2 regions of the Streptomyces sp. NPDC005898 genome follow, and region 1 is predicted to be linked to the other one. Evidence: riboswitches for the same ligand, from Rfam matches in the RefSeq annotation. Region 1 holds a riboswitch; the other holds the start of a gene.
What was found. A riboswitch is a leader RNA that binds a small molecule or an ion and turns the genes downstream of it on or off. The one in region 1 is predicted to bind glycine.
Positions count from the first base shown of each region.

Region 1 (14,896 bases):
ATGCCGTTGGCGTGGTACGGCAGGGCCTTGCGGCGGTGCAGCACCAGGTCCGTGTCGAAGTCGAAGTCGATCTCGTGCACGCCGAGCAGGCTGAGGCGGCCGCTGCTCTTGATCGCCTCGACGCGGCCGTCGGCGGACTCCACGTCGACGGTGCGGGGCGACTCGCCCTCCAGGCCGAGCAGGACGGCCTTGGGGGTGCCGTGCCCGTGGCCGGTGGCGCCGAGCGAGCCGTACAGCTCGGCCCGTATCGCGGCGGTGTGGGCCATGAGGCCCTCGTTCTTGAGGCGGCTCGCGAACATGCGGGCGGCCCGCATCGGGCCGACCGTGTGGGAGCTGGACGGGCCGATGCCGATCGAGAACAGGTCGAAGACCGAGATGGCCACGGGAGACTCCAATGGTTTTGGTGGACGCCCCGTCCGCCGGGGTGGTGCGGAGATCGGGGCGTGCGCCGGGCATGAGCGGGGGCACCGCGCTCACTGTGTTCAGTTCCAGTGTGCGCGGTGCCCCGGAGTTACGTACGAAGGAAAGCGTACGAAATGACTACAGGCTGGGGTACAGGGGGTGCTTGTCGGCCAGGGCCGAGACCCGGGCCTTCAGGGCGTCCGCCTCGAAGCCGGGCTTGAGGGCCTCGGCGATGATGTCGGCGACCTCACGGAAGTCGTCCTCCTGGAAGCCGCGCGTGGCGAGCGCCGGGGTGCCGATCCGCAGGCCCGAGGTGACCATCGGGGGGCGCGGGTCGTTCGGGACCGCGTTGCGGTTGACCGTGATGCCGACCTCGTGGAGGCGGTCCTCGGCCTGCTGCCCGTCCAGCTCGCTGTCGCGCAGGTCCACCAGGACCAGGTGCACGTCGGTGCCGCCGGACAGGACGTCGACGCCGACGGCCTTCGCGTCGTCCTGGACCAGGCGCTCGGCCAGGATGCGGGCGCCGTCCAGGGTGCGCTGCTGGCGCTCCTTGAACTCCTCGCTCGCGGCGACCTTGAAGGAGACCGCCTTGGCCGCGATCACGTGCTCCAGCGGGCCGCCCTGGAAGCCGGGGAAGACCGCGGAGTTCAGCTTCTTCGCGAAGTCCTTGTTGCGGGCCAGGATGATGCCGCCGCGCGGGCCGCCCAGCGTCTTGTGCGTGGTGGAGGTCACCACGTCCGCGTGCGGCACCGGGTTCGGGTGCAGCCCGGCGGCGACCAGACCGGCGAAGTGCGCCATGTCGACCCACAGGTACGCGCCGACCTCGTCGGCGATCCGGCGGAACTCGGCGAAGTCCAGCTGCCGCGGGTAGGCGGACCAGCCCGCGATGATCACCTTCGGGCTGTTCTCCTTGGCCAGGCGCTCGACCTCGGCCATGTCGACCAGGCCGGCCTCGTCCACGTGGTACGCGACCACGTTGAACTGCTTGCCGGAGAAGTTCAGGCGCATGCCGTGGGTGAGGTGGCCGCCGTGCGCCAGGTCCAGGCCGAGGATCGTGTCGCCGGGCTGGGCGAGCGCGAAGAGGGCGGCCTGGTTGGCGGAGGCGCCGGAGTGCGGCTGGACGTTGGCGTACTCGGCGCCGAACAGCTCCTTGACGCGCTCGATCGCGAGTCGCTCGGTGACGTCGACGTGCTCACAGCCGCCGTAGTAGCGGCGGCCGGGGTAGCCCTCGGCGTACTTGTTGGTGAGGACGGTGCCCTGGGCCTCCATGACGGCGACCGGAGCGAAGTTCTCCGAGGCGATCATTTCCAGGGTCGACTGCTGGCGGTGCAGCTCGGCGTCGACGGCGGCGGCGACGTCCGGGTCCAGCTCGTGCAGAGGGGTGTTCAGAAGCGACATCGGGATGATCCTTAGCTGCCGGAGAACTCGGTGTACTCGTCCGCGGAGAGCAGGTCCTTCGGCTCCTCCGCGATCCGGACCTTGAAGAGCCAACCGCCCTCGAAGGGAGCCGAGTTCACCAGCGACGGGTCGTCCACGACGTCCTGGTTGGCCTCGACGACCTCGCCGCTCACCGGCGAGTACAGGTCGCTGACGGACTTGGTCGACTCCAGCTCGCCGCAGGTCTCGCCCGCGGTCACCGTCTCACCGACCTCGGGAAGCTGCACGAAGACGACGTCACCGAGCGCGTTGGCCGCGTGCTCCGTGATGCCCACCGTCGACACGCCCTCTTCGGCGTCCGACAGCCACTCGTGCTCCTTGCTGTAGCGGAGCTGCTGGGGGTTGCTCATGACCTGAATTCTCCTGTACGCGGGTGGGTGCTGCGGAACGGGAAAGGTGTGCGGGGGGTCACTTCCGGCGCTTGTAGAAGGGCAGCGCCACGACCTCGTACGGCTCGTGCGTACCGCGGATGTCCACGCCCACGCCGGGCGTGCCCGGGGCGGCGTGCTCCGCGTCGACGTACGCCATCGCGATCGGCTTGCCCAGCGTCGGGGAGGGGGCGCCGGAGGTGACCTCGCCGATGACCTGGCCGTCCGCGACGACGGAGAAGCCCGCACGCGGCACGCGGCGGCCTTCGGCGACCAGGCCGACCAGCTTGCGCGGCGGGGCGCTCTCGGCGCGCTCGGCGGCGGCCGCGAGCGCCGCGCGGCCCACGAAGGTGTCGGCCTGCGAGGTCTTGTCGAACTTCACCACCCGGCCGAGACCGGCGTCGAAGGGCGTGAGGGCGGCGGTCAGCTCGTGCCCGTACAGCGGCATGCCCGCCTCCAGGCGCAGCGTGTCGCGGCAGGAGAGGCCGGCCGGCACCATGCCGGCGGGCGTGCCCGCCTCCATCAGCGCGTTCCACAGCTTCTCCGCGTCACCGGGGGCGACGAAGAGCTCGAAACCGTCCTCGCCGGTGTAGCCCGTGCGGGCGATCAGGGCGGGGACGCCCGCGACGGTGCCGGGCAGGCCCGCGTAGTACTTCAGGCCGTCCAGGTCGGCGTCGGTCACCGACTTCAGGATGCCGGGGGACTCGGGGCCCTGGACGGCGAGCAGCGCGTAGGCGTCGCGGTCGTCGCGGACCTCGGCGTCGAAGCCCTCGGCGCGGGCGCTCAGCGCGTCGAGCACGACCTGGGCGTTGGAGGCGTTGGCGACGACCAGGTACTCGCTCTCGCCGAGGCGGTAGACGATCAGGTCGTCGAGGATGCCGCCGTCCTCGGCGCAGATCATGGTGTAGCGGGCGCGGCCGACACCCACCGAGCCGATGTTGCCGACCAGCGAGAAGTTCAGCAGGTCGACGGCCTCGGGGCCGGTGACGGTGATCTCGCCCATGTGGGAGAGGTCGAAGAGGCCGGCCTTGGTGCGCACGGCGTTGTGCTCGTCGCGCTCGCTGCCGTAGCGCAGCGGCATGTCCCAGCCCGCGAAGTCGGTCATGGTCGCGCCGAGCGCACGATGCACGGCATCGAGGGCGGTGAGGCGGGGGGCAGTGCTCATGAGGGAACTCCCAGGGCATGACGGGCGAGGTCGATCCTCCCCATCTGTCATCGGAACCTGAGAGGTTCGCCGCGAGCGTCCCGACATGCGGGACGGACGGCTTGCACCTTGGGTGGAGCCGGCGTGCCGGCTCGCTTTTCAGATGTGCCTCGCCCGCGCGGTACGGGGCCTGAGAGATTCAAGGGAGGGACTTGCTCCTTCGGCGCCCCGGGCCCATGCGTGCTGGTCCGGGAACTCTCCCGCGCGGATTCAAACGGCCGGTATGGAGTTGGCGCGCACATCATTGCACGCGGCCGGGGCCAGGGGGACTGGTGGTCCGGCCGCGGGGGGTCCGGCACGGGCTCCGGAAATTTCCCTTGTGCCGCATTACCTTCTCTTTACACTTGCCGGGGAAAGCAGTACGTGACCGCTATGGGGAGGCCGATCACGGTGCGCAGCAGGACGAGCGTCCACGCCATGACCACGGGGATGGCGCTGCCGAAGCAGGCTGCCGCCCCGGCCCGGGAGGGCTGCGGCCCGCTGCCCGTGCCCGTCGTCCGGGACCTGCGGCAGCGGGGCGGGCACAGCCCCCACCGCCTCACCTTCGACGAGGGTGACCTGGTCGTCGTCTCCGGGCTGCCCGGCGGCGGGAAGTCCACGCTGATGCGCCAGGCCGTCACGGGCCCCCGCGTCGACTCCCAGGACACCCGCGACGCGTGGGCCGCCCGCATGCCCGCCCCGCTGCCGTACGCGCTCTACCGCCCCCTGGTCCGCCTCGCGCACTACACGGGCCTGCGCCGCGTCCTGCGGTCCGGCGCCGGCGTCGTCGTGCACGACTGCGGCACCCAGCCCTGGGTGCGCCGCTGGCTGGCCCGCGAGGCCGCCCGACGGGGCAGGACACTGCACCTGCTCCTGCTCGACGTGCCGGCCGACACCGCCCTCCAGGGCCAGCGCGAGCGCGGCCGGGGCGTGTCCCGGTACGCCTTCGCGCGCCACCGCAGGACGGTCGGCCGGCTGGTCGGCGCCGCCGAGCGGGGCGACCTGCCGCGCGGCTGCGGGTCGGCGGTGCTCCTGGACCGGGCGGCGGCACAGGTGCTGCGGGCCGTCTCCTTCGACGGCCGGGGGATCGCCTTCGACCGCTGAGGGCGGCCGACGTTAGGGTTCAGCCGCAGGCTAAGCGGTCGCGAGCAGGGGTTGGACAGATGAACTTTCCGGCGCAGGCACACGCCCATCCGTACGGGGGATGGCCGGGCAACGAACTGGAAGAGGTCCTCGCGGCCTGCCTCGGCGCCCCCGCCCCGGCGGGCGGCCGCATCGTGGAGGTCCTCGGCCGCAGCCACCTCTGGGTCCCGCTGCCGAACGGCGGCGGCCCCGACAGCCGCACCCTGGACCTGCCCACGCTGGAGATCGACGGCCAGGCCTACGTCCCCGTCTTCACCTCCGAGCAGCAGTTCCGCCAGGCCCTCGGCGACGCGGCGGACCGCATGGGCTGCACGGTGGCGCCCGCCGTGGAGTTCGCCCGGGGCCTGCCACCGCAGCTGGGCATCGCGCTGAACCCCGAGGGCACCGTCGGCGTCCCGCTGCCGCCGGCCGCCGTGGCCGAGCTGTGCCGGGCGGGGCGCACCCCGCTGGACGGGCCGACCACCGGCGGCCGGGTCCGCCTCTTCGAGCCGGACTGGCAGGAGGACCCGGTGGACTTCCTCGCCGCCGCCGCCGGGGAGTTCGAGGCGACGGGCGTCGTCCTCACCGCCCGCCGCTGCCTGGCCGCCGTCGAGACGGACGAGCCGACCCTGTTCGTCGGCGTCGAACTGGCCACCTGGGAGGGCCCGGCCCGCGAGCTGCCGATGGAGGCCCTCGGCCGCGCCCTCGGCCGGGTCCCGGTGGCCTGGCCGGTCAACCTCGTCCTGCTGGACGTGGCGCAGGACCCGGTGGGCGACTGGCTGCGCGCGAAGGTGCGGCCGTTCTTCCAGCGGCACGCCTGAGCCCGCGCCGGTCGGGGCGCGATGTGAAGCGCGTACGTCAAGTCCGCGCCCGCCTCGCCGCTTAAGCTGGTTCCATGGCCCGGCCGGGGCGGTGCGGGTTCGTAGTGAAGGGGCGGTAACGGGTGAGTGCGTCGGGCACGGCTGCGGCCGATGGGGCCTCCCCTGGACGAGCTGGCTCAAGTCCTCGGGGACAGGTCGAGCAGATGCTGCGCCAGGTGACGCCGGGGCGCTACGACGCGTACGAGGCACTGCTGCGCGCGCTCGCCGCCGACCAGCTGTGGATGCTCCTGTGGCACGGCCAGGCCGGCTCGCCCGACGCCCAGTACGGCACCATGGAGGTCGAGGGCCTCGGCTACGCCCCCTGTGTGACCTCCGCCCAGGAGCTGTCCGCCAGCGGCTGGAACCGCAGCTACGAGGTGGTGCGCGGCGTCGACGTCGCCCGCACCCTCTACCCCGACCACTACGGCCTGTGGCTCAATCCGCACGCCCCCGGCGGCGGCGTCGGCATCCCCTGGCTGGATCTGCGCCGCATCGCCACCGGCCTCGACCTGCTGCCCGCCGGACCGCTCAGGCTGACCGAGCCGAGCATCGAGCTGCCCCAGTTCTACGCCCTGTTGACGCAGAACGCGCACCGCACGCCCGTCGTGCGCTCCCTGCGCCGCGCCTGGGTCCAGCCCGTGCTCGGCGCGCCCCACCTGGCCATCGGCCTGGACGTGTACGACACCTCGCCGCCCTCGGTGGAGGCGGTGCGGGCGATGATGCGCCAGTCCATCCCCGCCGTGCCGGAGGGCCTGCCCGTCTCGACGGTCGCGATGTCGGACGACTACGACCCGGTCACCCTGTGGCTGCGGGCCAACGCCCGCCCCTTCTACGACCGCGAGGCCCAGGCGGCCCCCGCCCCGGCCGGCGGTTACGGCTACCCCGCGCAGTACTGAACAGCGCGAACGGACGCGATGTCCGTTCTGATGCGGGTGGGGCCCTATGGGCGCCCGTGAAGCGTTGCACCCCAACTGCCCCGTGTTCGACCCTCGTTCAGCCGCGTCCGGATAACGGAACACCTCGATCAGCATCACGGTTGCGCATCCATTCACCAACAAGACTGGTAACAGCTCGCAGCCTGGATGAAGACTCCCGCTCCAAGGGGCCTTCGCCCCTGTGCACGACGGACTGATCACGTCGCTACAGCGGCAAGTGCGGGCCGGTCACCACCGGTTGAGAGGGGTCCCTGCCACGATGACGGCACCATTGCATGACACACCTGCGGACGCGGACCCGACCGAGGACGTCGCTCCCGCAGTTGGTGCAGGGGTGAAGAAGGTCGAGGGCCGGTCCCTCAAGCAGATCGCCTGGAACCGCCTGAAGCGGGACAAGGTCGCCCTCGCGGGCGGCATCACCGTGGTGCTCCTGGTCCTGGTCGCCGTCTTCGCGCCCCTGATCGTGAGCCTGCTCGGGCACCCGCCCAACGACTTCCACCAGGAAGAGCTCGACGAGCTGACCAACCTCCCCAAGGGCGCGCTCGGCGGCATGAGCGGCGACTTCCTCTTCGGCGTCGAGCCCAACAAGGGCCGCGACGTCTTCAGCCGCATCGTCTACGGCGCGCGGATCTCGCTCCTGGTGGCCTTCCTCGCCGCCATCGTCGCCGTGGTGCTCGGCACCCTCTTCGGGATCATCGCCGGCTACTTCGGCGGCTGGATCGACGCGCTGATCAGCCGGGTGATGGACGTACTGCTCTCCTTCCCGCAGCTGCTCTTCATCATCTCCCTCGTCTCCGTCCTGCCCGACGACCTGCTCGGCCTGACCGGTTCCAGCGTGCGCGTCGCGATCCTGGTCCTGGTCATCGGCTTCTTCGGCTGGCCCTACGTCGGACGCATCGTCAGGGGGCAGACCCTCTCGCTGCGTGAGCGCGAGTACGTGGAAGCGGCCCGCAGCCTCGGCGGCGGAAAGCGCCACATCCTCTTCCGCGAGCTGCTGCCCAACCTGGTCGCCCCGATCACCGTCTACGCGACGCTGATGATCCCGACCAACATCCTCACGGAGGCGGCCCTCAGCTTCCTCGGCGCCGGTGTCCGGCCGCCCACCGCCTCCTGGGGCGGCATGCTGCGCGACGCGCTGGAGACGTACGAGCACGATCCGATGTTCATGGTCTTCCCGGGCGTGACGATCTTCATCACGGTCCTGGCCTTCAATCTCTTCGGTGACGGGCTGCGCGACGCGCTCGACCCGAAGGGGACGCGCTAGCGGTCCCCGACCGACTTGCCCCTGCCGCATGTCAGGTGGCTCTATCCATGGTTCTCCGGCAGCTCAAGGCCAGGGACCGCGAATCTCGGAGGTTACGAGAAAATGCCCACAGTTTCCTCGAAACGACGGCTCACCGCTGGTGCGGCCCTCGTGGTCGCGGCGCTGGTGACCACCACGGCGTGCGGCGGCGGTGACGGTGACGACGGCGACTCGAAGGGTGCCGGCTACAACGCGGCGCTCGACAAGGTCGCCAACCCGTCCAAGAAGAAGGGGGGCACGCTGAGGATGGTCGGCAAGCAGGACCTCGACTCGGCCGACCCCCAGCGCGCCTACTACGGCATGTCGTGGGACTTCATGCGCTTCTACACCCGGCAGCTGGTGTCCTACGACACCAAGCCGGGCAAGGCGGGCACGAAGCTGGTCCCGGACCTCGCCACCTCCACGGCGAAGATCTCCGACGACGGCAAGACCTACACGTACAAGCTGCGGGATGGCCTGACCTGGGAGGACGGCTCCAAGCTGACCTCCAAGGACATCAAGTACGGCATCGAGCGCTCCTGGGCGACGGACACCATCACCGGTGGCCCCGGTTACATCCGCCAGGCCCTCGACCCGGACAAGAAGTACCAGGGCCCCTACAAGGACAAGGGCGGTCTGAAGGCGATCCAGACGCCCGACGACCAGACCATCGTCTTCAAGCTGCCCAAGCGCAACGGTGACTTCGAGCAGTTCCTCGCCATGCCTTCCGGTTCGCCGGTGAAGGAGGCCAAGGACACCAAGGCGAAGTACACCGCGCGTCCGTTCTCCTCGGGCCCGTACAAGTTCCAGGAGTACAAGTCCGGCAAGAAGATCCTGCTGGTGCGCAACACGGCCTGGAAGAAGTCCTCGGACCCGATCCGCGCGGCGCTGCCCGACAAGGTCGACGTGACGATCTCCGCCAACCTGGAGGAGAACGACAAGAAGCTGATGGCGGGCGACTACGACGTCGACCTCAACGGCACCGGCATGACCCAGTCCGGCCGCGTCACCGCCGTGCAGAAGCACCGCGACAGCGTCGACAACATGCACACGTCCTTCGTGCGCTACGTCGCCCTGATCCACCCCGCCAAGCCGTTCGACAACGTGCACTGCCGCAAGGCCGTCTTCTACGGGACCAACTTCGCGGGCCTCCAGCAGACCCGCGGCGGCAAGGTCGCGGCCGGTGACATCGCCAACAGCACGTTCCCCGTGGCGATCCCCGGTCACAGCGACTACGACCCCTACGGCGTCCTGGCGCGCAAGGGCAAGCCGGACGCGGCCAAGGCCAAGGACGAGCTGAAGAAGTGCGGCAAGCCGAACGGTTTCTCGGCCAAGCTGACCGCCCGCAACAACAACCCGGGTGAGGTCGACGCAGCCGAGGCGCTCCAGGCCCAGCTGGACAAGGTCGGCATCAAGGTCGAGGTCGAGTCCCTCGACGGCGCCGACTCCGCCAGCATCACCGGCTCGCCCTCCGTCGTGAAGAAGCGCGGCTACAGCATGCAGATGAGCGGCTGGGGCCCGGACTTCCCCTCCGGCCAGGGCTACGCGCAGCCGCTGTTCGACAGCCGTTACCTGATCGACAACGGCAACTACAACGAGTCGCAGATCAAGGACAAGAAGATCGACGGGCTCTTCGACAAGGCCATCGCGGAGACCGACCCGGCCAAGGCCGGTGAGATCTACGAGCAGCTCGACAAGCGGATCCTCGACAACGCCGACTGGATGCCCTTCCTCTACGAGAAGAACATCACCTGGCGCGGACCGCGACTGACCAACGCCTACATGTCGGACGCCTACAACGGCCGTTACGACTACGTCTCGCTCGGCGTCACGAAGTAACACCCGGAACACCGGGCGAGGCACCATCCGTCCGGGCACCCGCAGTTGATTGACCCACCGCCGCCGCATCCCGCCAGTCCGAAGGGCAGGTGATGGCCCCGGGCGGCGGCCGGGACCCCTCACAAGGGGGTCCTGGCCGCCGCCGGGCCGCGCACAGTGCTTGCTTACCTCATCCGGCGCCTGATCGCCGTCATCATCATGGTGCTGGTCGTACTGCTCGCGACCTTCACCGTCTTCTTCATGCTGCCCAAATGGGCGGGACAGGACATCGCCGTCCTCTTCGCCGGCAAGGCGTCGGGTGCCGAGCAGCTCGAAGGCATCCGCGTCAAACTGGGTCTCGACGACCCCCTGCTCGTCCAGTTCTGGGACTTCGTCAAGGGCATCCCGATGGGGCGCGACTACGTCAACGGCAGTGACGTCACGCACTGCCCGGCGCCCTGCTTCGGCTACTCCTTCCGCACCGAGGCCCCCGTGTGGGAGACCCTCAAGGACGCCCTGCCCGTCACCGGCGCGCTCGCCGCCGGCGCGTGTGTGCTCTGGCTCGCCGGCGGTGTCGCCACCGGCGTCGTCTCCGCGCTGCGCCGGGGCACCGTCTGGGACCGGGCCGCGATGACCACCGCCCTCGGCGGCGTCTCGCTCCCCGTCTTCTTCACCGGCATGATCGCGATGGGCGTCTTCGTCCACAACCTCGGTTGGGTCAAGATCGCGGACAGTCTCAGCACCGACGACTCCGCCGGTGTCTGGCTCCAGACGCTGATCCTGCCGTGGATCGTGCTGGCCTTCCTCAACGCCGCCATGTACGCCCGCCTCACCCGCGCCACCATGCTGGAGGTGCTCGGCGAGGACTACATCCGCACCGCCCGCGCCAAGGGCCTCGGCGAGTCCGCCGTCATCCGCAAGCACGCGCTGCGTTCCGCGATGACGCCGATCCTCACCGTCTTCGGCCTCGACCTCGGCGTCCTGATGGGCGGCGCGGTCCTGACCGAGTCCACGTTCAACCTGCCCGGGCTCGGCCTGGAGGCGGTCAGGGCCATCAGCAGCAAGGACCTGCCCGTCATCCTGGGCGTGACCCTGTGCGCGGCGCTCGCCATCGCCGTGGCCAACCTCGTCGTCGACCTTCTGTACGCCGTCATCGACCCGCGAGTGAGGCTGGGATGACCGAACTGTCCAAGAGCGGGGCCGCGGTGAACGAGCCCGTCACCGACTCGCCCGCGCCCTCCGCCTTCCTGGAGGTGCGCGACCTCAAGGTGCACTTCCCGACCGACGACGGCCTGGTCAAGTCCGTCGACGGGCTCACCTTCTCGCTGGAGAAGGGCAAGACCCTCGGCATCGTGGGCGAGTCCGGCTCCGGCAAGTCGGTCACCTCGCTCGGCATCCTCGGGCTGCACACCGCCGGCCAGTACGGCGCCCGCAAGGCGCGGATCTCGGGGGAGATCTGGCTGGACGGCAAGGAGCTGCTGGGCGCCGACCCCACCGAGGTGCGCAAGCTGCGCGGCCGCGAGATGGCGATGATCTTCCAGGATCCCCTCTCCGCGCTGCACCCGTACTACTCCATCGGCAAGCAGATCGTCGAGGCGTACCGGGTCCACAACGCCGTCGACAAGAAGACCGCCCGCAAGCGGGCGATCGAGATGCTCGACCGGGTCGGCATCCCGCAGCCCGACAAGCGCGTGGACAGCTACCCGCACGAGTTCTCCGGCGGCATGCGCCAGCGCGCCATGATCGCCATGGCGCTGGTCAACAACCCCGAGCTGCTCATCGCCGACGAGCCGACCACCGCCCTGGACGTCACCGTCCAGGCGCAGATCCTGGACCTCATCCGGGATCTGCAGAAGGAGTTCGGCTCCGCCGTCATCATGATCACGCACGACCTGGGCGTGGTCGCCGAGATGGCCGACGAGCTGCTGGTCATGTACGGCGGCCGGTGCGTCGAGCGCGGCACCGCCGAGAAGGTCTTCTACGAGCCGCAGCACCCGTACACCTGGGGACTGCTCGGTTCGATGCCCCGCATCGACCGCGAGGAGACCGAGCGGCTCATCCCGGTCAAGGGCTCCCCGCCCAGCCTGATCAACCTGCCGAGCGGCTGCGCCTTCAACCCGCGCTGCCCCTACGCGGACATCCCCAAGGACCAGATCACCCGCACCGAGCGCCCCGAGCTGCGGCTGGTGGCCGAGGGGCACTACTCCGCCTGCCACATGTCGCGGGACGAGCGCACCCGGATCTGGACCGAAGAGATTGCGCCGAAGCTGTGAAAGACGACGTGAAGGGCCAGGGCCAGGAGATGACGATCCCGGCGCAGAGCGAGACCTCGCCCGAGCCGCTGCTCAAGGTCGAGGGCCTGGTGAAGCACTTCCCCATCAAGAAGGGGCTGCTCCAGCGCCAGGTGGCGGCCGTGCAGGCGGTCGACGGGCTGACCTTCGACGTGCGTCCGGGCGAGACGCTCGGCGTGGTCGGCGAGTCCGGCTGCGGCAAGTCGACGATGGGCCGGCTCATCACCCGGCTCCTCGAACCGACCGGCGGGCGCGTCGAGTTCGAGGGCACGGACATCACGCACCTGAACACCGCGAAGATGCGTCCGCTCCGCCGTGACGTGCAGATGATCTTCCAGGACCCGTATTCGTCGCTGAACCCCCGGCACACCATCGGCACGATCGTCGGCGCGCCCTTCAAGCTCCAGGGCGTCAAGCCCGAGGGCGGCGTGCGCAAGACCGTGCAGGAGATGCTGGAGCGCGTCGGGCTCAACCCCGAGCACTACAACCGCTACCCGCACGAGTTCTCCGGCGGTCAGCGCCAGCGCATCGGCATCGCGCGGGCGCTGGCGCTGCGGCCGAAGCTGGTCGTGGCGGACGAGCCCGTCTCGGCCCTGGACGTCTCCATCCAGGCCCAGGTGGTCAACCTCCTGGACGACCTCCAGGACGAGCTGGGCCTCACGTACGTGATCATCGCGCACGACCTGTCGGTCATCCGGCACGTCTCGGACCGCATCGCGGTGATGTACCTCGGCAAGATCGTGGAGCTGGCGGACCGCAAGGACCTCTACTCCACGCCGATGCACCCGTACACCAAGGCGCTGCTGTCCGCCGTGCCGGTGCCCGACCCCAAGCGGCGCGGCACCAAGAGCGAGCGCATCCTGCTGCGCGGCGACGTGCCCTCGCCGATCGACCCGCCGAGCGGCTGCCGCTTCCACACGCGGTGCTGGAAGGCGACGGAGATCTGCAAGACGAAGGAGCCGCCGCTGATCCCGCTCGCCACCGGGCACCAGGTGGCGTGCCACCACCCGGAGAACGCGGCGGACCAGGCCCCCGAGGACACCACGCTGCTGGCGGCCGCCAAGGAGGCCATCGAGGTGGTGAGGGTGGCCCCCAAGGCGGACGAATCGACCCCGGATCAGCCCGCCACGAAGACGGCAAAGCCGCTCGCGAAGCCGACGGAGGCCTCCGCGAAGTCGACAGCGCCTCTTGCGAAGCCGGTGGAGACCCCGGCCGAGCCGGTGGAGACTCCCGCGAGGTCGGCGGCGCCTCTTGCGAAGCCGGTGGAGACCCCGGCCGAGCCGGTGGAGGCCCCCGCGCAGTCGGTGGAGCCGCTTGTGAAGCCGGCGGAGGTCCCGGCGAAGTCGGTGGAGCCGCTTGTGAAGCCGGTGGAGACCCCGGCCGAGCCGGTGGAGACCCCCGCGAAGTCGGCGGAGATCCCCGCCGAGCCGGCGGACACCCCCGCCACGTCCGCGGACACCCCCGCCAAGTCCGCGGACACCCCCGCCACGTCCGCGGACACCCCCGCCACGTCGGCTGAGGCCCCCGCCAAGTCCGTGGAGCCGCCCGCGGAGTCGGCGGGTAAGTAGGAGGCTCCGGAGGGAGGGCACGCGGTCGGTCGCGTGCCCTCCCTCCGCCGTGTCGGCGACGAGCCGACCCCGCTCACTCCGTGACGCTCCAGCGCCCCACTTCCCGGTACGCGGAGTCCTGGACGGCCTCGCCGTCGCCGGGCGTCAGCGCGTAGTGGCCGAGGTTGCCGCCCCAGTACCGCAGGATGCGGCCCAGTTCCTCGGCGGCCCTTCCCTCGAACGCGCTCTCGCCCATGTCGACCTCCAGCACGAACTTCATGGCACCTCACTTCACTCGTCCGTCGCACCTGCCTTGCCTGCCTTCAACCGTGTCATTGAAGTTCCAGTGGGGACTTTCGGACGACAGCGCGAGGCGGCACGGCGAACAGCCGCACACGAACCCTCAACCAGGACCGAAGCCGGCGACGAGGCAGGGGTGGCCCCGGGTAAGAATGGCGCGTGCTCCAGGATCTGTTCAGCCCCTCCGTCCAGCACGCGCTCGACATCGTGGGGATCTTCGTCTTCGCGATCTCCGGCGCGCTGCTCGCCGTGCGCAAGAACTTCGACGTCTTCGGCATCGCCGTCCTCGCCGAGGTCACGGCGCTGGGCGGGGGACTCTTCCGCGACCTGGTCATCGGAGCCGTCCCGCCGGCCGCCTTCACCGACCTCGGATACTTCATCACCCCGCTCTTCGCGGCCGCCCTGGTCTTCTTCCTCCACCCGGAGGTGGAGCGCACCCAGCTCGCGGTGAACGTCTTCGACGCGGCGGGCCTCGGGCTCTTCTGCGTGTCGGGGACTACCAAGGCGTACGACTACGGCCTCGGCCTCACCGCGTCCGCCGCCCTCGGCCTGATGACCGCGGTCGGCGGCGGCGTCCTGCGCGACATCGTCGCCAACGAAGTGCCCTCGCTGGTCCGCTGGGACCGCGACCTGTACGCCGTGCCGGCCATCGTGGGCGCGGCGATGGTCGCCCTGTGCATCCGCTTCGACGAGCTGACCGCCTTCACCAGCGGCCTCGCCGTCGTGACGGCGTTCGTCCTGCGCCTGCTGGCGCTGCGCTACCACTGGCGGGCACCGCGCGCCTGGCACCGGCGCTCCACGGCGGTGGAGGCGGACGTCGAGGAGACGCCGTAGCCCGAAAAGCTACCGCTCAGTAATTGGGTGTTGTACCTTGCTGCCATGGCAACGGCAGCTTCGGACACCTCGGCAGCCCCCCTCCCCACGGCGGCGCCCGCCCGCATCGGCGACAGCGAGTTCGACCGCGACACCGCGGTCACCCGGCGCGAGCCCGGCGTCTACGACTCCGAACTCTCCGCCGGCTGGACGATCATCAGCGCCGTCAACGGCGGCTACCTCCTGGCCGTCATCGGCCGCGCCCTCGCCGACGCCCTGCCGCACGCCGACCCGTTCACCATCTCCGCGCACTACCTCACCGCGTCCCGGCCCGGCCCGGCCGTGGTCCGCACGGACGTGGTGCGCGGCGGCCGCTCCCTCTCCACCGGACAGGCCTCGCTCTTCCAGTACGACGAGGAGGGCCGCGAGGTCGAGCGGATCCGCGTCCTCGCCTCGTACGGAGACCTCGACGCGCTCCCCGACGACGTCCGCACGAGTGCGGAGCCGCCCGCGATCCCGCCGCTCGACCAGTGCTTCG
Region 1 covers NZ_JBEXWC010000031.1:8,954-23,849, reverse strand. Annotated here, with positions in the region: gene ABZ385_RS29645 (L-serine ammonia-lyase) at 1-383, opposite strand, end outside; gene glyA (serine hydroxymethyltransferase) at 541-1,800, opposite strand; gene gcvH (glycine cleavage system protein GcvH) at 1,812-2,189, opposite strand; gene gcvT (glycine cleavage system aminomethyltransferase GcvT) at 2,248-3,372, opposite strand; glycine riboswitch at 3,521-3,624, opposite strand; gene ABZ385_RS29625 (AAA family ATPase) at 3,829-4,494, shown strand; gene ABZ385_RS29620 (enhanced serine sensitivity protein SseB) at 4,554-5,333, shown strand; gene ABZ385_RS29615 (enhanced serine sensitivity protein SseB C-terminal domain-containing protein) at 5,537-6,268, shown strand; gene ABZ385_RS29610 (ABC transporter permease) at 6,567-7,571, shown strand; gene ABZ385_RS29605 (ABC transporter substrate-binding protein) at 7,674-9,428, shown strand; gene ABZ385_RS29600 (ABC transporter permease) at 9,585-10,586, shown strand; gene ABZ385_RS29595 (ABC transporter ATP-binding protein) at 10,583-11,680, shown strand; gene ABZ385_RS29590 (dipeptide ABC transporter ATP-binding protein) at 11,710-13,266, shown strand; gene ABZ385_RS29585 (hypothetical protein) at 13,340-13,525, opposite strand; gene ABZ385_RS29580 (trimeric intracellular cation channel family protein) at 13,705-14,379, shown strand; gene ABZ385_RS29575 (thioesterase family protein) at 14,425-14,896, shown strand, end outside.

Region 2 (14,896 bases), on a different contig from region 1:
GACCGCCCCTTCGCCGGCAACCCGGCCGGGGTCCTGCTCCTGGACGCCTTCCCCGACGACACCTGGCTGCAGCACGTGGCCAGGGAGGTCAACCACGCCGAGACCGCCTTCGCCCACCGCCTCCCCGAGGGCGGTGAAGCGGACTGGGCGCTGCGCTGGTTCACGCCGACCACCGAAGTCGACCTCTGCGGCCATGCCACTTTGGCCACCGCCCACGTCCTGAACACCACCGGCGCCACCAGTGACACGCCGGGCCCCGTCCGCTTCGCGACACGCAGCGGCGTCCTCACGGCGACGGCCCACGACGACGGCTCCCTCACCCTCGACTTCCCGACCGCCCCGCTCACCGCGACCGCCATCCCGGACGGCGTCGCCGAAGCGCTGGGCGCCGAACCGCTCGCCGCGCTCGACACCGGCCCGTACATCGGCGACCTGCTGGTGGAGCTCGCCGACGAGAAGACGGTCCGGGCGCTCACCCCGGACCACAAGGCCCTCGTACGCCACTCCGAACGCGGCATCATCGCCACGGCCCGCGCCGAGGACCCGTCCCGTGGCTACGATTTCATCTCGCGTTGCTTCTTCCCGCGCGTCGGCATCGACGAGGACCCGGTGACGGGCAGCGCGCACACGGCGCTCGCCCCCTTCTGGTCCGAGCGCCTCGGCCGCGCCGAGCTGACGGGCCTCCAGGCCTCGCCCCGCACCGGCCTGGTCCGCACCGAGCTGCGCGGGGACCGCACCCTCCTGACGGGCCGCGCGGTCACGGTCATCGAGGGCCGGCTCTTCGCCTGACGGCGCCGGCCACCGGAGGCACCGGCAACCGGCGGCCCCAGCATCCGGTGATCCCGGCATCCCCATATGGCCCTCACGGGGACGTACGACGAAATCGTGTGTCCCCGTAGGGCCGCCCCTCACGAAGGCGTCGGCAGCCACCCCACCTTCCCCGCGAGCAGCGCGTAACCGACGAACGCCCCGATGTCCAGCAGCGAATGGGCGACGACGAGCGGCCCGACCCGCCCCCACCGGCGGTAGAGCAGGGCGAAGACCACGCCCATGACCACGTTCCCGAGGAACCCGCCGACGCCCTGATACAGATGGTACGAACCGCGCAACACCGAACTGCCGATCAGCGCGGCCATGGGCGTCCACCCCAACTGCCCGAGCCTGCGCAGCAGGTAGCCGACCACGATGACTTCCTCCAGGACCGCGTTCTGCACGGCGGAGAGCACGAGGACCGGGTACTTCCACCACACGTCCGGCAGCGCCTCCGGCACCACCGTGAGGTTAAAGCCGAGCCCACGCGCCGCGAGGTAGAAGGCGATCCCCGTGCTGCCGATCACCGCCGCGATCGCCGTGCCCCGCCCCAGGTCCGGCGAGGGCCGCGCCCGGTCGAACCCGATCGTGCGGAAGCCCGCGCCCTCCCTCAGCAGGAAGTGGGCGACCAGCGCGACCGGCACCAACGCGCTGGCGATCCCGAACAACTGCCACGCGAGGTCGAGCCACGGCCGCCCCGGAGCCGCCGACGCGTTCAACGTGGCCGCCTGGTCCTTCAGACCACCCGGCCTGGTGACCGACCCGACAAAGCTGATCAGGGCCGACACACCACTCGCCCCGAGCGACAGGGCCAGGACGAGCAGCGTCTCGTTCCGCAGGGTCCGCCGCGTCGGCCCGGCCGCTGAAAGAGAACCGGCCATCGGCCCCGGCTCCACGTGCACTTACGCCTCCAATTGAGTGATCCCGCCTCGTGCCCATCCTCGCCCACCAGGGTCTCGGAAGGAGGCGCGAGGACCGCACGACAGGAGGACATCACTACCAGTCACGGGAGACACACCGGCAACAGCCCCATCAGCGCCGACGTTCAGGCATACGGCATCGTCCCGCCAGGAACCACCGAAGGAGTACACGTCGCTGCGGCGGACCAGGACCGCCCCCTCAGCCCGCCCGCCCCGCCGATCCGAGGAGCCCCACGGGCCACGTATGCACCGGCTCCCCCTCATGCATCAGCCGGCAGTAGCGCCGCGTGGTCTCGGCCAGGGCGGCCTCCCTGGTGAGTCCGCCCTCCAGGGCGCGGTGGTACGTCGCCGCCTGCCACGACGCGCCGTTGACCCGTCGCCGGCACCGCTCCTCGATCACCCCGAGGTACAGATCCCGGTCAGCCGGCTCCACCCCCCACGCGTCGAGCCCGGCGGCCGCGAGCGGCAGCAGTTCGTCGCGTACGAGATCGACGGCAGGCACCTCGACGGTCCCTCCGAGTCGGCCGCGCCGGGGCCACCGCAGCCGGGCGTCGATGCCGTGGCGGCACGCCACGTCGAAGTTCCGGGCGGCGGCCTCGAAGGGCAGCCGGGTCCACACGGGCCGCGCCTCCTCGGCCAGCGCCCGCACCAGCCCGTAGTAGAACGCGACATTGGCGATGACGTCGGTGACGGTCGGCCCGGCGGGCAGCACGCGGTTCTCGACGCGCAGATGCGGGACGCCGTCGGCGATGCCGTACACCGGCCGGTTCCAGCGGTAGACGGTGCCGTTGTGCAGGACGAGTTCGCCGAGCTGCGGCACTCCGCCCGCGTCGAGGACGCCCAGCGGGTCCTCCACGTCCATCAGGGGCAGCAGAGCGGGGAAGTAGCGGAGGTTCTCCTCGAAGAGTTCCAGGGGCCCGCTGATCCACCGCTCCCCGAACCAGGTGCGCGGCCTGACCCCTTGGGCCTGCAGCTCGGGCGGGCGCGTGTCGGTGGACTGCAGGAACAGCGGGGGCCGCGACTCGCGCCACAGCTCGCGGCCGAACAGGAACGGCGCGTTGGCGCCCACGGCCACCTGCGCCGCGGCGATGGCCTGCGCCGCGTTCCACACATCGGCGAACCGGCCCGGGGTGACCTGGAGATGCAGTTGCACGGACGTGCAGGCCGCCTCCGGCGCGATCGAGGCCGAGGTGCAGGTCAGCCGCTCCACGCCCTCGATGTCCAAGGCGAAACTCTCCCCGCGCGCCGCCACTATCTGCTCGTTCAGCAGGGCGTAGCGGTCCACGTCGGACAGGTTCGCGGAGACCATGTCGGCTCGGTTCACCGTCGGGAGTATGCCGATCATGACGATGCCGGCGCCCAGCTCGTTCGCTTTCCTGTGGGCGTAGTTGAGTCCCGTGCGCACTTCTTCGGCGAGCCGGTCGAGAACGCGCCCGCCGAGCCGGTGCGGGGCGATGTTCACTTCCAGATTGAACATTCCGAGTTCCGTCTGGAAATCCCGGCTCGCGATACGCTCGAGAACCTGCGCATTCAACATTCTCGGCAGACCGTCGGGCCCCGCTAGATTCAGCTCGATCTCCATGCCCATCAGATTCCTGGGCCGGTCGAAGCGCTCCTCCTCCAACAATCGCTCCAGCCCCGCCAGGCACGCCCGGAGCTTGACGCGGTACTGGTGGCGATCGGACAGGTCGAACGCGCCCGCCACGACCTTCTCCCCCATCGAAGCGTCCCTCCTCGCATGGGCAGCCAAGGGTCCGGCCGCTGTGTACGGGGGATGATGCCCAGGCAATGTGATCGATAACGCCCCCTTCCGGCCGTTGAACCAGTACGCTCGACGCGTGGGCGCGAGGCACATTCACGCGGCATGCGGCAAAGCGCAGGTTCCGTTCCGGAGAGTGTGGTCAAAAAGACCGATGGGAATCGGCCGACCGCTTCCCCGGCGAAATGCGAGGTCACACAAGTGGGGCCCCGATGAAATCGGGATGAACTCCTCGTGAGGGCGACCGGATATCTCCTTGCCCGCAATATCGAGTACGTCTAGCTGAAACATGGTTCGAACACGTCTCGTATAAACTCCGCAATCTAGGCAGAGAGTTGGCGCTCGCGGTCCCCCGGCCCCCGCCCCTCTGACCCAGAGCTGACAGCGCCGTCACGCACCTGCCCCCGCCCCGCTGTGCCTGTCGAACGAGAGAGGCGACCCACCATGCCGCTGCATGTCCTCCCGGCCCCCGCGCCAGCCCTGCGCAGCGTTCTCGCGGCACTCGGTTCCCCCACCGCCGTACGCGAAGCCCGCACCCCGGCACTGCGTGCCGCCCAGGGAACCGTGGCCCCCGAACTCCCGCTGCCCCTGCATGTGTTGGGCCGCGCCACCGCCGATGGCACCTCTCCCACCCGCCTCACCGGCTGGCGCTTCATGATCCGCGGCGGGGAGCGCGCCCTCGCCGCGGCGGACACCATGCTCACCCCCGACGGCTGGGCCTTCTCGCACTTCTTCGAGGGCCCCTACATCGCCTCCACGGAACGGGCCCTGCGGCACGCCGAGACCATGCCGACGCCCTGCCAACCCCGGCTGCTCTCCGTGCCGGAGCTCTACATGCTCACCCTCTGGCTGCACCGCGACTGCACGGACGAGGGCACCGACGCCCCGCTCGACGCCGCCGATCTGCTCGTGCCCCTCGCCCCCGCCCCGCCCGGCATCGCCGCCCATCGCCCGCATCGCGTCGCCGAGTTGCTGCCCGTCCTGGCCCACCGGCTGACCCCGTCGACCCCGTCCCCTTTGCTGGGCTCGCCCGCCTGACACCCGCGCCCCCGCGCCCACTCGTGCCCCGCCGCCCCCCCCTCGGCCGCGGGGCACGACGCCGCCCCCACCCAGGTGGACTAGCCCGGACGGGCCATGGGTGAACCACCCGAAGAGAAGCCGGAGTTGGGCTGAACCGGCCGGGCGGGTGATACGTCATCAATCAGTAAGAACCGCTGCAGCAAAATCCCTGCGGATTGACGCCCGGAGGGCAACACTGGGATCGGACCGACTACAACGGGGGGGGCGGTCATGCATACCGCATCGAGCCACAGGACCGACGTCACAGCCATCTCACCGCAGCGAAAGAACCCTTCCATGTGCCAGCACCAACCACCGTGCCCGACAGCCGACTCCGCCGACCGGGAAGCCGCGCTCCTCATGGCGAGCCACCCGGAACAGGGCTGGAGCCTGCTGTGCAACGGCGTCCTGCTCTTCGAGGACACCGGTGAGCTGCTGCCGGACGGCCAGATCATCGCCCCGCACCGACCGCTGGGCACCGACCGGATCATGACGGCCGCCTGACACCGCACACGGCACGTACAGCACACCGAAAGACCGAGGGGCCGGCCCGGAGAGACTCTCCGCACCGGCCCCGACGCATGCCCGTGACCCGGGCCCCGTCATCAGTCCTCGTAAGCATCCAGCGGCGGGCAGGAGCAGACGAGGTTCCGGTCGCCGTACGCCTGGTCGATCCGGCGGACCGGCGGCCAGTACTTGTCGGACGCGACGACACCGGCCGGGAAGACGGCCTCCGCACGGCTGTAACCGTGCTCCCAGTCACCGCCGAGCGCGGCCGCGGTGTGCGGCGCGTTCCGCAGCGGGTTGTCGTCGGCGGCCCACTCGCCGGAACCCACCTTCTCGATCTCCCGGCGAATGGCGATCATCGCGTCGCAGAACCGGTCGATCTCGGCGAGGTCCTCGCTCTCCGTCGGCTCGATCATCAACGTCCCCGCGACCGGGAACGACATGGTCGGGGCGTGGAAGCCGTAGTCGATGAGCCGCTTGGCGATGTCGTCGACACTGACGCCTGTCGCCTTGCTGATCGGCCGCAGGTCGATGATGCACTCGTGCGCGACGAGCCCGGCGGGGCCCGTGTAGAGCACCGGGTAGTGCGGCTCCAGGCGCTTGGCGATGTAGTTCGCGGAGAGCACCGCGACCTGGGTGGCGCGCTTGAGCCCCTCGCCGCCCATGAGACGCACGTACGACCAGGAGATCGGCAGGATTCCGGCGGAGCCCCACGGCGCGGCGGAGATCGGGCCGACACCGGTCTTCGGGCCCGCGGCGGGCTGCAGGGGGTGGTTCGGCAGGTACGGCGCGAGGTGCTCGCGCACACCGACCGGGCCGACCCCGGGACCGCCGCCGCCGTGCGGGATGCAGAAGGTCTTGTGCAGGTTCAGGTGCGAGACGTCGCCGCCGAAGTGCCCCGGCTTGGCGAGACCCACCAGCGCGTTGAGGTTCGCGCCGTCGACGTACACCTGACCGCCGGCCTCGTGCACCTCCGCGCAGATGTCGGCGACGTGCTCCTCGAACACACCGTGCGTCGAGGGGTACGTGATCATGAGCACGGCCAGCTCGTCGCGGTGCTTGGCGATCTTCGCACGCAGGTCGTCGGCGTCGATCTCACCGTCGTCGGCGGTCTTCACGACGACGACCTTCATGCCGGCCATCACGGCGCTCGCCGCGTTCGTGCCGTGCGCGGAGGACGGGATGAGGCAGACGGTGCGCTGGTCGTCGCCGTTGGCCCGGTGGTAGCCGCGGACGGCCAGCAGGCCCGCCAGCTCGCCCTGCGACCCGGCGTTGGGCTGGAGCGAGACCTTGTCGTACCCGGTCACCTCGGCGAGGCGCTCCTCCAGCTCACGGATGAGCGTGAGGTAGCCCTGCGCCTGCTGGGCGGGCGCGAACGGGTGCAGCTGCCCGAACTCGGGCCAGGTGACCGGCTCCATCTCGGTGGTCGCGTTGAGCTTCATGGTGCAGGAGCCCAGCGGGATCATGCCGCGGTCGAGCGCGTAGTCGCGGTCGGCCAGCTTGCGCAGGTAGCGCAGCATCGAGGTCTCGGAGCGGTACTGGTGGAAGACCGGGTGCGCGAGGTACTCGTCGGTGCGGAGCAGGCCCTGGGGGAGCGTGTCCGAGACGGTGGCGTCCAGCGCGTCGACGTCGGCCTCGACGCCGAAGGCGCTCCAGACCGCGGCCAGTTGCTGGCGGGTGGTGGTCTCGTCGCAGGCGAGCGAGACGTGGTCGGCGTCGACGCGGTGGATGTTGACGCCGCTCTCACGGGCGGCGGTGACGAAGTGCTCGGCCTGGCCGGGCACGCGCACGGTCAGCGTGTCGAAGTACGCGCCGTGGACGACCTCGACCCCGCCCTCCTTGAGGCCGGCGGCGAGCAGTGTCGCGTAGCGGTGGGTGCGCCGCGCGATGGACTTCAGCCCGTCCGGGCCGTGGTAGACCGCGTACATTCCGGCCATCACCGCGAGCAGCACCTGAGCGGTACAGATGTTGCTGGTGGCCTTCTCGCGGCGGATGTGCTGCTCACGGGTCTGCAGCGCCAGCCGGTACGCCTTGTTGCCGTCGGCGTCGACGGAGACGCCGACGAGCCGCCCGGGCAGGCTGCGGGCGAACTTCTCGCGCACCGCCATGTAACCGGCGTGCGGGCCGCCGAATCCCATCGGCACACCGAAGCGCTGCGTCGTGCCGACCGCGATGTCCGCGCCCAGCTCACCGGGCGAGGTGAGCAGCGTCAGGGCGAGCAGGTCGGCGGCGACGGTGACGACGGCACCCAGCTCGTGCGCCTCGTCGATCAGCGGCTTGATGTCGCGTACGACACCGGAGGCGCCCGGGTACTGCACCAGTACGCCGACGACACCGCGCTCGGCGACCTCGGCCGGGATGCCGGTGCGCAGATCCGTGACGACGATCTCGACGCCGGTGGGCTCGGCACGCGTCTGGATGACGGCGATGGTCTGCGGCAGGGTGTCGGCGTCGACGAGGAAGACGCCGTCCTTGACCTTGCCCATGCGCCGGGACAGGGCCATGGCCTCGGCGGCGGCCGTGCCCTCGTCGAGCAGCGAGGCCCCGGAGGTGGGCAGGCCGGTCAGCTCGGCGACCATGGTCTGGAAGTTCAGCAGCGCCTCCAGCCGGCCCTGGGAGATCTCCGGCTGGTACGGCGTGTACGCGGTGTACCAGGCGGGGTTCTCCATCACGTTCCGCAGGATCACCGGCGGCGTGAAGGTGCCGTAGTACCCGAGCCCGATCATCGAGTCGAGCACCTGGTTGCGGTCCGCGAGGGAGCGCAGCTCGGCGAGGACCTCGGCCTCGGTGCGGGCACCGGGAAGCTTCAGCGCCTCGGCGTTCTTGATCACATCCGGCACCGCGGCGGCCGTCAGCTCGTCGAGCGAGCCGTATCCGACCTGGGCGAGCATCTTCGCCCGCGCTTCCGCATCGGGCCCTATGTGCCGCTGCTCGAAGGGGATGCCCTGTTCGAGCTCGGAGAGGGGGATGCGATTGGTGGCAGTCATTGCGGAGGCCTCCTGGTCTGCGCGACCTACGAGGGGTACCACGGCGCGGGTACCCGGACGGCCTCCCCCTCTGTCATCTCAACCTGAGAGCTTCACCGGGGGCGCGCCCGTGAAGGCACCGTCCCGGCTTTCACCGTCGGTGAGGAAGGGTGTGGGACGTGCCCGCCCGTACGCCCGCCCTGCTTTCCAGAGTGACCTCGTCCGTGCGGTACAGGTGCCTGAGAGATTCCGGGGAGGATTTGCTCCTTCGGCGCCTCCGGCGATCGTGACCCGGAGAGCTCTCCCGCACGGGGTCAGCAGCCATTCGTCAGCCTACCAGCGAGGGTCACAGGCGTTCCCTCGAGTGGCCGCCCGCCCCGAAGTGCTCTTTCGTAGTGAGTACGAGCGGACAAAGATGAGTTATGCCCACATCCCAGACCCCGCGACAGCTGGAGGGCCCGTGCAGACCGACATCGATCCGCGGAATCTGATCGGCCGCAAGGCGTTCGACCGCAACGGGGCCAAGATCGGCACGATCGACGAGATCTATCTCGACGACGCCACCGGCGAACCGGAGTGGGCGGCCATACGCACGGGCCTCTTCAGCCGCGACGCCTTCGTCCCCCTGGAGCCGAGCGAGCTGGTCGACGACGGCACCCTGCGCATCCCCTTCGACCGCGACCTGATCAAGGACGCCCCGGACTTCGGCGTGGGCCGCCATCTCTCCCCCGCGCAGGAGCTCCAGCTCTACCACCACTACGGCCTGGACACCACGCTCCCCCACCCGCCACCCCCCGACCACGACTTCGGGCACATCGCGGGCTCCGACCCCACCTGAGGCACCGAGCCTCACCCCGCCTCCGCCGCTTCCACCTCCTCCCCGCAGGAGCCCGCTCCGACCAGCGGCAAAGGCTCCGCAGGGCACAATTTCGGATCATCTGTCCGGAACGTCCGCACCCGCCCCGGCGCCGACCCGGGTGTCTCGAAACGTACGGTCACCCGGCCGAGCCCGCTGCCCTGGACCCACCCGTAGCCGTACTCGGCGTGCCGCACGTCGTGCCCGGCCGCCCACCGCCGCTCGGCGGGCACCGGCGACTCCTGCGCGTCCGCACTGTCGGCCTTTAGGCCAAGCGGAGCCCTCGGCACCGCCTCCCCCGCCGCCCCCGTCGGCGGAGCACCCTCCGGACCCTCCACCGCCGAGACCTCCGCCTCCGCGGCCTGCGCCTGGACCTGCGCCTGCGCCTGCGCCTGGGCGAAGAGGTCCTCCTGCGTGTAGTCCGCGAGCCCCGTGACCCCTACCCCGAGCAACCGCACCCCGCCCGTGGTGTCCACGGACTCGAGCAGCCGCGCCGCGGCCTCCCGCACCACTGCGGGGTCGTCGGTGGGTCCCCGCAGCGTCTCGGACCGGGTCAGCGTCGAGAAGTCGAAGCGCCGCACCTTCAGCACGATGGTCCGCCCCGAGTGCCCCGCCGCCCGCAGCCTCTGCACGCACCGGTCGGCCAGCCGGGCCACTTCTCCCCTGACCCGCACTCGGTCGTGGATGTCCACGTCGTACGTGTCCTCGACACTGACCGACTTGGTGTCCCGCTCGGCGACCACGGGCCGCTCGTCGCGCGCCAGGGCCATGGCGTACAGCGAGACGCCGTGCGACTTGCCGAGCAGCCGCACCAGCTCGTCCTCTCCCGCCTCCGCGATCTCCTCGACCGTGGTGATCCCGGCCCGCCGCAGGTGGTCTCCGGTGGCAGGCCCCACGCCGGGCAGCGTACGCACCGACATCGGCCCCAGCAGCGCCCGCTCCGTGCCCGGGGCTATCAGCACCAGGCCGTCCGGCTTGGCCTCCTCGGAGGCGATCTTCGCCAGCATCTTGGACGCGGCGAGGCCCACCGAGCCGGTCAGGCCGGTCACCGCTCTGATGTCCGCCCGCAGCCGCTCGCCCACCGCCCGGGCCGAGCGCTCGTCATCGGCGACGCCACCCGCCTCCAGGTCCACGAAGGCCTCATCCAGGCTGAGCGGCTCCACCAGCGGCGACAGCTCGCGCAGCAGCCCCATCACCTGCTCGCTGATCTCCCGGTACAGCCCGAAGCGCGGCACGAGATAGGCGGCGTTCGGCGCCAGCCGGCGCGCCTGCCCCATCGGCATCGCCGAGTGCACACCGAAACGCCGCGCCTCGTAGGAAGCGGTGGCCACCACACCGCGCGGCCCGAGCCCGCCGACCACGACGGCCTTCCCGCGCAGACTCGGCTTCGCGGCCTGCTCGGCGGACGCGTAGAAGGCATCCATGTCCAGATGCAGAATCGTCGGCGCGCTTCTCACAACTCCGATGCTGCCCTACGCCACTGACAATCCCCCGTCGCGGGCTCAGACCGCCCGGTTGCGCCGTCGGGCCAGTTCGTCGGCGGGGTTGTGCCCGACGAGCGTCTCCCCCGTGTCGATCCGTTCGCCGTGCAGCTGGGACAGCGCGGCCTCGACGTCGCGCCACACGACGCCCACGGCGATCCCGAAGATGCCCTGGCCGCCCTGGAGCAGCTCGTGGACCTCGCCGGGCGACGTGCACTCGTACACCGTCGCCCCATCGCTCATCAGCGTCATCCGCTCCAGATCACGGAAGCCACGCTCCCGCAGATGCTGCACCGTCGTACGGATGTTCTGCAGCGATACCCCGGTGTCGAGGAACCGCTTGACCACCTTCAGGACGACGACGTCCCGGAAGCTGTAGAGCCGTTGGGTACCGGACCCCCCGGCGGCGCGCACACTGGGCTCGACCAGGCCCGTCCGGGCCCAGTAGTCGAGCTGGCGGTAAGTGATGCCCGCGGCCGCGCACGCGGTCGGACCGCGATACCCGATCTGCTCGGAATTCTCGAACGTCGCGTCCCCGCTCCCCTGGACCGCCATCGGTTTCGGAGAGTGATCGGCCGCGCTGTGAAACGGGTACGGACCGTCCACCGCCGTACCGTCGCCGCTGCTTCTCACGCCGACCTCCGTCCTTGACCTGCCTTCTCGACGGTAGGCAGTCACCAGGGGCTCGTCAACGATCGCCACACTCGCCACGCCGAGTGATAATCACCCTGAGAGTGGTTTCGCGTGCCCCGCCGCGGGGAAAGGCTAGCCGAATGGGCCGAAGCGAGCCGCTGAGAGCGGCTCACTGGCTGTTGGTGCCGAAGTCCTCGGGCGAGATCTGGTCGAGGAACTCGCGGAACTTCTCCACCTCGTCCTCCTGCTCGTCCGGGATCGCGATGCCGGCGTCGTCCAGGACGCCGTCGCTCCCGTAGATGGGCGTGCCGGTGCGCAGTGCGAGCGCTATGGCATCGGACGGCCGCGCACTGACCTCCACGCCGCTGGCGAAGACCAGCTCGGCGTAGAAGACCCCTTCGCGCAGGTCGGTGATGCGCACTTCGGAGAGCTCCTGGCCCACCGCCTCCAGCACGTCCTTGAACAGGTCGTGCGTCAGCGGTCGTGCGGGTGCCATGCCCTGCTGCGCGAAGGCGATGGCGGTTGCCTCACCTGGTCCGATCCAGATGGGGAGGTACCGGTCGCCTCCCACTTCACGCAGGAGCACGATCGGCTGGTTGGAGGGCATTTCGACCCGGACACCTACGACGTCGAGCTCGTTCACACAGCAACCCTAGGACGTGGCCGGCAGGTTTGGGTAGTCGGGCAGCCGTCGAGTACCGGCCGGGGACGGTCCGCCCGCCGCGTGCGGGCCCGTATTTCAGGGCAGTCTGACGCCGAGAGCGCTCTGCACAAGAGCCGAATGCAGCTTTCCCGTGAGGCTCGCCAGCTCTTTGGTACGGGCCTCCGCATGGGCCCTGGTCTGGGGATTGCGGTGCCGCCGCAGCGGTGCGACGACCTGGTCGACGAGCCCGGCCTCCCGGTCCGCGGCGGCCTTCATGGCCCGCAGATGGCGTGGCTCGATGCCGAACCTGCCCAGTTCCACGACGAGCGAGGCGATCGTGACGGCCTCCGCGTCGTACCCGCCGTCCGCCAGGCGGACGACCAAGCCGTACGTCTCCCACTCGTCGAGCTGCCGCTCGTCCACCTCGGCGACGGCCAGCAGCTCGGCACGGCCCACACGGGCCGCTGTCGGCCTCTCGGCCTCGTCCGGGCCCCCGGCGCCTTCCGCGCCCCGCTGACGGCCCAGAGAGGGCAGCGGGGCCCTCTCGCCGCGCTCCAGTGCCTCGAGGTGCTCGCGGATGACCTTCAGCGGCAGATAGTGGTCCCGCTGCATCCTCAGCACATGCCCGAGCCGCTCGACGTCTTCCGGGCTGAACTTGCGATAGCCGGACGGCGTGCGCTGCGGCTCGATGAGGCCCTCGGACTCCAAGAAGCGGATCTTGGAGATCGTGACCTCGGGGAACTCGTCGCGCAGCACGTTCAGCACGGTGCCGATGCTCATCAGCCGACGGTCCGCGACGGTGGTGCCGGTGCCGGCACCACCACTCGGTGTGTGAAGCATGGACCTTCCATGGGGGGTGGCCCCCGGACGAGGCCCGGGGGGTGGGTCAGATGCCGACGCTCCGCTGGCTGGCGTAGAAGACCAGCCGGTACTTACCGATCTGCACCTCGTCGCCGTTCGACAGCGCCACGGAATCGATGCGCTCCCGGTTGACGTACGTGCCGTTGAGACTGCCCACGTCGGCGACGGTGAAGGAACCGTCCTGAAGGCGACGGAACTCCACGTGGCGACGCGACACTGTCACGTCGTCGAGGAAGATGTCGCTCTGCGGGTGACGGCCCGCCGTGGTCAGTTCGCCGTCGAGCAGGAAACGACTGCCCGAGTTCGGCCCGCGGCGCACCACCAGGAGCGCCGAGCCGAGCGGCAGGGCGTCTACGGCGGCCTGCGCCTCCGGGGAGAGCGCCGGCGACGGCGTCTGCCCCGTCACCTCGGCGTCGTAGGCCTCGAGACCGGAAATGGAGATCGTCGACGTCGTCTCGGACGCACGCTCCGGAGCCGCACCGGCTCGCAGCGGCGCACCGCAGTTGGAGCAGAACCGGCTCGCCTCGGCGTTGCGGTTGCCGCACCTCGTACACACCAGGGCCATGGACGGGTCCTCCTGCCGCGGCTGCCCCGCGGCGGCGTTCGATCCGTGCGGGCCGGAGGCGAACCCTCCACCCGAACTCGAGGTCGACGGTTCTCCGAAACCTATGCGGCCGGGACCGGCGGGGTCAACGGACGACGCGCCCTGTCCGCCCGGATTGTCACCCCCTGGACCAGCCACCTGGTCCCGGAACATGGGGCGCTCGGCCCCCTGTCCCTCCGCGTCCCCATGACGCGGGGCACGGTGCCGGGCAGTGGCGGGATTGCCGCTGTCCTCACGTGCGCTCTTGCCGAACAACTTCGCAAACAACTTCACGGGCGATTCCCCTTGACCGAAACAGACCCGCCCGTGGGGCAGGACGAACCCTGATTGCACACACCGACATCCATCGGTGAACCAGACATCCTCACAACGTCCGTATCCACCAAACAGTTTCCACCACGCACCACACATCTGGTGCGCCGACCCCCCGCAACCTCATGCCCTTGACCCGCGGCCCTCATGCTCCCGCCGCTCACGGGGAGGACGACCGAGCGTAGTCAGGCCGCTTCGCGGGTCGCAAGGCACTCACGACGATCTTCTCCGAGCGTGTCACGGTGACCGTGGCCTGCTCCTTCTCCAGAGTCTGCACCACGCCGCCCGGGATGTTCAGCGCAGGTTCCAGATCCTGGGGCTTGCCGATCACCTTGAAGAGGTACGGCTTGCCGACCTTGCGGCCGTCCACACGCACGCCGCCGCGGCCGGCGTCCGACAGATGCGTGCTGGCCACCACGCGCACGTCATTGATCTGGATCGCCTCCGCGCCCGCGGCGCGCAGCTCCTGAATGGCGTCGAGAAGCATGTCCGCCTCGATCGCCCCCTTCTTGTCCTCGACGGCAAGCGTGATGCCGGGCCCCTGGGCCGCCACCGTGCCCGCCAGAATGCCGAGTTGCCTCTCCCGCTCGGCTGTCTGCTTGCGGGCCTCTTCCGCCTGGTCCGAGCTGTTCTCCAGCCCGGTCCGCTGCTCCTCGAGACGCCGCTTCTCCTCTTCCAGACGCTGAGTGCGGTCATCCAGTTCATCGAGGATGCGTACGAGATCTTCCTGCCGCGCCCCGCGCAGCGCGCTGCTGTCGTTGTTCGAACGCACCTGGATGGCCAGGCCGAGGCCCAGCACGAACAGGAGCAGGGCGACGATGAGTTGGGGGCGGGTCACCCGGGGCGGCCACAGGCCCTTCGCCAGCCGCTGACGGCCGGTGGGCGGCTGCTCCCGCCGGACCGGCTCGGCGGCGGGCCCGGGTTCCGCCGGGACCTCGGGGGGCAGTTCCTTGCGGCGGTCGTACGAGGGTGTCTCGTCGGCACTCATCGGCGTCACGCCCTGAAGATGTGCCGGCGGATGGCGGCGGCGTTGGAGAAGATCCGGATGCCGAGGACGACGACGACACCCGTGGACAGCTGCGCGCCGACGCCCAACTTGTCGCCCAGGAACACGATCAGTGCCGCCACCACCACGTTGGACAGGAACGACACCACGAAGACCTTGTCGTCGAAGATGCCGTCGAGCATCGCGCGCAACCCGCCGAAGACGGCGTCCAGAGCCGCGACCACGGCGATCGGAAGGTACGGCTCGACCACCGCCGGAACCTCGGGCCGAACCAGCAATCCGGCCACGACTCCCACGACGAGGCCCAGTACGGCGATCACGATGTGCCCTTTCCTGCCTTCGGCTGTGCTGTACGTACGGTCACACTCGGCGCTGCCGGCAGCCGGAGCTCGTCCGACACCGAAATACTGGTCCGGATGCCGAAGTTCTCCTGCAGAGCATGCAGGTACTGACCGTCGCGGCTGTTCTGGAACCGGGTG
Region 2 covers NZ_JBEXWC010000017.1:128,594-143,489, forward strand. Annotated here, with positions in the region: gene ABZ385_RS22805 (PhzF family phenazine biosynthesis protein) at 1-789, shown strand, start outside; gene ABZ385_RS22810 (type II CAAX endopeptidase family protein) at 909-1,691, opposite strand; gene ABZ385_RS22815 (glutamate--cysteine ligase) at 1,930-3,450, opposite strand; gene ABZ385_RS22820 (hypothetical protein) at 3,934-4,527, shown strand; gene ABZ385_RS22825 (DUF5999 family protein) at 4,846-5,052, shown strand; gene gcvP (aminomethyl-transferring glycine dehydrogenase) at 5,154-8,042, opposite strand; glycine riboswitch at 8,239-8,338, opposite strand; gene ABZ385_RS22835 (PRC-barrel domain-containing protein) at 8,482-8,859, shown strand; gene ABZ385_RS22840 (DNA polymerase IV) at 8,871-10,334, opposite strand; gene ABZ385_RS22845 (MerR family transcriptional regulator) at 10,380-10,991, opposite strand; gene ABZ385_RS22850 (bifunctional nuclease family protein) at 11,161-11,634, opposite strand; gene ABZ385_RS22855 (MerR family transcriptional regulator) at 11,731-12,474, opposite strand; gene ABZ385_RS22860 (FHA domain-containing protein) at 12,521-13,510, opposite strand; gene ABZ385_RS22865 (DUF881 domain-containing protein) at 13,572-14,399, opposite strand; gene ABZ385_RS22870 (small basic family protein) at 14,405-14,737, opposite strand; gene ABZ385_RS22875 (DUF881 domain-containing protein) at 14,734-14,896, opposite strand, start outside.
Region 2: another riboswitch for glycine. It lies ahead of gcvP (aminomethyl-transferring glycine dehydrogenase); the one in region 1 lies ahead of gcvT (glycine cleavage system aminomethyltransferase GcvT).